2 regions of the Chryseobacterium sp. SG20098 genome follow, and region 1 is predicted to be linked to the other one. Evidence: riboswitches for the same ligand, from Rfam matches in the RefSeq annotation. Region 1 holds a riboswitch; the other holds the start of a gene.

Region 1 (3,182 bases):
TACAAGTTTCTGAACGAGGCTGATCATCACGTACAAAAGACCACTGTAAAATCGTAACCGGACCTGTCAACATACCTTTTACCCATTTTTCAGTCTGAGATTGGGCATATTGAGACCAATACACCGTCATCGGAGTCGGGCGGGAAACATCACCGAAAATCACAGGAGGTTTCACACAACGGCTTCCGTAGCTTTGTACCCAACCGTTTTTAGTGAATACAAATCCTTCCAACTGTTCCCCGAAATATTCCACCATGTCGTTTCGTTCAAATTCTCCATGAACCAATACATCAATTCCGATGTCTTCCTGCCAGCGGATTGTTCTCTGCGTTTCCTGTTTCAATAAGGTATCATATTGTTCTGCAGTAAGCTCTCCTTTTTTAAATTTTGCTCTCCAGCTTCTTACTTCTGTGGTTTGAGGGAATGATCCGATTGTAGTGGTTGGAAATAATGGTAGCTGCAATACTTCCTGCTGTTCTTCTTTACGGATTTTGAAAGTATTTATTCTCTGAGCATCTTTTTCAGTAACTGAATTCACTCTCTGTTTTACCTGATCATTATGGATAAGAGAAGAAGTTCTTCTGCTTTCAATGGCTCTTTTATTTTCTTCAAATGCTTCAAGAACCTGTTCATTTTCCGTTCCGGATGCCAGTTGTTTAAGCGTTACGACTTCCTTTACTTTTTGTTTAGCAAAAGCCAGCCAGTTTTTAATTTCAGGATTAAGACTGGTTTCAAAATCAAGGTCACAAGGTGAATGAAGCAATGAACATGATGGTGCAATCAGAATTCTTTCAGATCCTAATTTCTCAACAGCTTTTCTGATGAAAGACAATGATTTTTCGTAATCATTTTTCCAGATATTTCTACCGTCGGTTACTCCTAATGAAAGGCCTAAGCTTTCCGGAATAACATTCAGAATATCATCTAACTGTTCAGGATTTCTCACCAGATCAATATGCAATGTATTCACCGGAAGGGAAACAGCAATTGATGCATTATCTTTTAATCCGTCAAAATAAGTGGCAACGATAAATTTCAGTTTCGGAAAACGTTTTCTGATTTCGGCATACACAGAAAGATACGTTTCTTTGGCTTTTTCTGTTAAATCCAACGCCAGAAAAGGTTCATCAAACTGAATCCATTCCGCACCCTGGTCTTGAAGTTTGGTTAAAATCTCTGTATAGACTGGAAGAAGATTTCCAGCCAGATCCAATTTATCGAAGCCTTCTTCTTTTTCTTTTCCTAATAACAGATAAGAAACCAGTCCGATAATCACCGGTTTTGCATTGATTCCCGCTTGTTTTGCTCCGGCAAATTCATTGAAAATCTTATCTGAGCTCAGTTTAAACTGTTGATTTTTATAAAATTCCGGAACGATATAGTGATAGTTGGTATCGAACCACTTGGTCATTTCCATGGCAGTGATATCCAATCCGTCTTTCTGATATCCTCTTGCCATTGCAAAATAAAGATCCAATTCAGTATTATTCTTTTTAAGCACCACTTCATGGTAACGTGTTGGAATGGCTCCTACTACAAGGCTCATATCCAACACCTGATCATAGTATGAAAAATCATTACACGGGATAAGGTCTATCCCTGCTTCTTTCTGGATATTCCAGTTTTGGTTACAGATAGTTCTTCCGGTATTCAGAAGTTCTTCCAAAAGGATTTTACCTGACCAATACTGTTCGCAGGCTTTTTTGAGTTCTCTTTTGCTACCAATACGCGGATAGCCAAGGATGTGAGTTTGCATTTTTTAAAACTTTTTAATTAAACTTATTGGGAAAGTTCTTTAAAAGGCTTCGTAATGTTTTATCGGAAGAAGTTTCAGGAAAGTCATGACATAGCAGACAGCGTAATTTCCTTTACAAAAGAAAATACCCGAATCCGATATATTATCTGTATGACCCCAAAGCTTCAGACCGCGAAAGCATTGTCAATTCAGTAAAGGCAGGTCTCCTGACTTGTAACAGTTTCCGTCATCCTTCCCGCTTTTGGCAGTGGATCTGCAAGGACAGAAACCTTTGGTGTGTTACTTACAGTTGCGCGACAGCTCGTGATTTGCACACGATTCCCTATTAATCTACGTTAAGTAAAACCTTTTCTGTTTGATGAAGTATCTGTAAAGAACTGTACTTTTACCTTTAACTATGGTCATCAGTAAAAGTTTTTAATTTTGTGTAAAATTAGCAATACAGAATAAAAATACAATTATTATCAAATAATTAAGCAAATTAAACTTTTAAAAACAAAAATAAAAGCATAAAATTCTGTACATTTGAATGTTTTAATCATTTAAAAGAATAATATTCTGTGGAACAATTCGATGATAAGGACTTACAGCTGCTAAGGCTGCTCCAGAAAAATGCTAAACTCACCGTTAAGGAACTTGCGAAAGAGGTAAATCTTTCTACCTCACCTGTTTTTGAAAGGGTAAAAAGGCTTGAACAGGAAGGTTTTGTTAAAAGATATGCGGCCGTTCTTGATGCCGAAAAACTGAATCGCGGATTTACGGTTTTCTGCCAGATCAAGCTCAAAATTCACGACAGATCGATAGGTTATGATTTTGTAAAGGAGATTTTAGAAATCGAAGAAGTTGCCGAATGTTACAATATTTCCGGGGATTTTGATTTCCTTCTGAAAGTTCAGGTACGGGATATGAAGCATTATCAGGATTTTGTATTCAATAAGCTTGGATCTGTGGATTCCATAGGGAGTACCCACAGTACGTTTGTGATGGCTGAGGTAAAAAATAACCATGGACTGACTATTTAATGGAATAAAACCGGAAAACCTATTTATTCTTCAATCCATTTTCTGAACGAGGAAGTATTGCTTTGGCTTGTGACAAGATGATCTTTCTGCCCTTTTATCTGAACGGAAAGTGTATTTTTATTGTATCGCTCTATTCTTTCAATATGATGTTTCTGAACAAGCTCACTACGGTTGATCCTGAAAAAATCAGAAGGATTTAACTGCATTTCAATTTCTTTTAAAGTAGATTCATTCAACAGATGTTTTTTTCCTGCTGTATCAAAAGCAAAAACAACTCCTTCTTCTGCTCCAAAGAAAGAGATCTCTTCCGTATTGATAAAATAAAGCCCCTGATGTGAACTGACAGTGAATCTTTTCTTATAATTTTTCTGTGTATTGTTGTTGTTCAGCATTTGCTGAAGTTT
Region 2 (3,182 bases), 1.6 Mb from region 1:
TTACTGATGTGAATGAAATGGACAGCTCCATACCGGAAGCTATTTCGAAAATAAAAGATGATCAGAAGTATAAAAAACTGTTCAGAGAAGCTTATGGAGACGAAACCATTACCGGCGAAAGAATTTTAAAAGCATTATCACAGTTTATGGCTTCTTTAATTTCTGCAGATTCAAAATATGACAGATTCAGACAGGGAAAAGAACAGTTGACTTTGGCAGAATCTCAGGGAATGACATTATTCAATCAGAAATGTGCTTCTTGCCACAGCGGCGAATTATTTACCGATGAGAGTTTCAGAAATACAGGACTCTATTACAATACAGAGTTCAAAGATGCCGGACGTTACAGGGTTACTCTTACTCAGGTTGACTGGATGAAATTCCGGGTTCCAAGTCTGAGAAATGTTGAATATACTGCGCCTTATATGCATGACGGAAGGTTTTACACTTTGGAAGCAGTACTCAATTTCTATTCAGATCAGGTGGAAGATAATCCCAATCTTGATCCCCGCCTGAAACAGAACGGTCATGTAGGAATTGCCATGAACAGTCAGGAAAAACAATCGATCATTGCATTCCTGAAAACATTATCGGATAAAAGTTTTATATCCAATCCAAAATTTGCAGAATAATTTATAAAAAACATGAAGAAGATTATATTGATAGTAAGTTTGATCCTGTTGAATCAGTATCAGGCAAAAACCATCAGAGACAGTGCTTATGTTGCTCCCGAAACGCTTAACAGATTCGATTTTGATGATGATTGTGATGCGTGCGGCTGTGCTGCAGGAAATGGATCTTCCGGCTTTGAATCTTTGCTGAATCCACAGTTTATCGGAATCAAATACTTTGCACAGCATTACAAAGCCAAGGAAAACTTATTTGTAAAAGACCTCACGCAGGATCAGTATTTCAATACGTTGCAGCTGTGGGGGAAGATTCCACTGACTAAAAAACTAAGTGTTTATGCAAGTCTGCCCTTCCATTTCCATGAAAAGAAAACGATGCAGGGAGATATCAGAATCAATGGAATAGGAGATCTGAATCTGATGGGGATTTACCAGCTGATGAGCTCTAAAGATAATTTCCATCATCTGAGTGGAGGTTTGGGAGTGAAAATTCCACTCGGGAAGTTTGATGAAAAAGGGGCATCCGGTGTCAACCCAAGCTTTCAGCTGGGAACCGGAAGCTGGGATTATCAGGCCGCTTTGAATTATAAGTTTCAGAAAAATAAAGTAGCTGTACTGGTCAATACAGATTACACCATTAAAACAGAGAACAGGAAAAATTACCGTTTTGGAAACCAATGGAACTATGCAGCAACAGGCTTTTATCAGGTTGCAGGAAATGAAAAGTCCATTTTTTCTGTAAAAACAGGGGTTCAGGGTGAAGTCTACGCTCAGAACAAACAGTTTGATGAGGCACTGCCGAATACTGCTGGTAGTGCTTTGTACGGAAAACTGGGATTTGAAGCCTCTTACAAAAAGCTGAGCCTGGGAAGTGAAATCATGCTTCCCATGTACACGCATCTGGCGGGAGGAGATATTGAAGCTCAATCAAGATTCAGTATTTTTCTGAATATTGGAATTTAAAGCGACACCCCCAATAAATGATGTTAAAGCTCCTTCGGGAGCTTTAATTGTTTATAAATCATGATTTTAGTTGGGGATTAGGAATAATTATTTATCTTTGCCGGAATTTGGTGAGCCGTAAAAAGCTCTTAAAAGGGAATCCGGTGAAAATCCGGGACAGACCCGCTGCTGTAAGCTCCGCACTAAAGTTTTTGAAGAATATATCCACTGTTTTTTAATGGGAAGGATTTCAAAAATGGAGTAAGTCAGAAGACCTGCCAGACAATAATCGTTTGACGCTTTCGTGGAATAAAGCTTAGGACATCAATGATTCTGTGCAGTGACAGCTGTGCTTTGTCGTTGTATTCTTATACCCCATTAGCGTCTTCATTACCCTAAATGAGCTAATGGCAGCAAAACTAATTACTTCTGCAATTCATAAAGCTGTTTTCACAATATTGGTGATTACATCTCAACTTTTATCTTCTCAAACCAAGAAGAAGGACAGTCTTCAGGAAGAGACGATTAAAGGAATTAATCTTTACAAAAAGAATTTTAAAGAAATCCTTCCGGCACAAACGCTGCAGGGAGAACAGCTGGAAAGACTAAACAGTCATTCCGTTGCAGATGCACTGCGGTATTTTTCAGGCGTTCAGATTAAAGATTACGGAGGATTGGGTGGTTTGAAAACCATCAACATCCGAAGCATGGGAAGCCAGCATGTAGGGGTTTTTTATGATGGAATTCAATTAGGAAATGCTCAAAACGGACTGGTGGATCTGGGAAGGTACTCTTTGGATGATCTGGAAGAAATATCGTTGTATAACGGACAGAAAAGTGAAATTTTTCAGCCAGCAAAGGACTTTGGCTCTTCTGGGTCTATCTATTTACAGCCTAAAACACCCGTATTTAAAGGAAATAGAAAAACCAATTTGGTGATAAGAGCAAAAAGTGCATCTATTGATCTCTTTAATCCTTCATTCCGATTGGAACAGAAAATTTCAGACAGGGTTTCTGCCAGCTTCAGTGGCGAATTTATGCAGAGTGATGGAATTTACAGATTTCGTTATGCCAAGAAATATCCTGATGGACAACAGGCCTATGATACCATTGCAAAAAGACAGGACTCAGATATCAAAGCAAAACGTTTTGAAACTTCTCTCAACGGAACTTTAAATAACGGAAGCTGGAATATCCGTGGCTACGGTTATATTTCAAACCGCGGAATGCCGGCACCTATTGTTAACGGGCGCTTTGAAGGAAGAGGAGCGAGGCTTTCCGATGAGAATTATTTTGTACAGGCTAATCTGAGAAAAAAACTGTTCCCGAAATTTGAAACACAGCTTAAAGCAAAATTTGCTTACGATTATACCCATTTCATGGACACAGTTCGTTCGCAGTCTATTATTTATACCGATAATACATACATCCAAAGGGAACTTTATCTTTCCTCTTCCAATATTTACTCAATCACTCCCAATTGGGATGTCAGCCTGAGTGGAGATTTTCAGTATAATAACCTGGATGCCAATCTGGATAATTTTTCTTATCCTACACGTTACACTACATTGGTAGCATTGGCAACAACCTATCAGTGGAACAGATTCAAAA

The links. Region 1 has a riboswitch for cobalamin ahead of metE (5-methyltetrahydropteroyltriglutamate--homocysteine S-methyltransferase). Riboswitches for the same ligand answer to the same signal wherever they lie in the genome.
Region 2: it holds a riboswitch for cobalamin, as region 1 does, so the genes downstream of both, RHP76_RS17105 (TonB-dependent receptor plug domain-containing protein) here and metE (5-methyltetrahydropteroyltriglutamate--homocysteine S-methyltransferase) in region 1, are expected to answer to the same signal.

Annotation. Positions count from the first base shown of each region.
Region 1 covers NZ_CP134622.1:257,905-261,086, reverse strand. The annotation lists partial or broken gene metE (5-methyltetrahydropteroyltriglutamate--homocysteine S-methyltransferase) at 1-1,756, opposite strand, end outside; cobalamin riboswitch at 1,935-2,121, opposite strand; gene RHP76_RS01175 (Lrp/AsnC family transcriptional regulator) at 2,317-2,778, shown strand; gene RHP76_RS01170 (LytR/AlgR family response regulator transcription factor) at 2,802-3,182, opposite strand, start outside.
Region 2 covers NZ_CP134622.1:3,740,482-3,743,663, forward strand. The annotation lists gene RHP76_RS17095 (cytochrome-c peroxidase) at 1-632, shown strand, start outside; gene RHP76_RS17100 (transporter) at 645-1,592, shown strand; cobalamin riboswitch at 1,684-1,869, shown strand; gene RHP76_RS17105 (TonB-dependent receptor plug domain-containing protein) at 1,979-3,182, shown strand, end outside.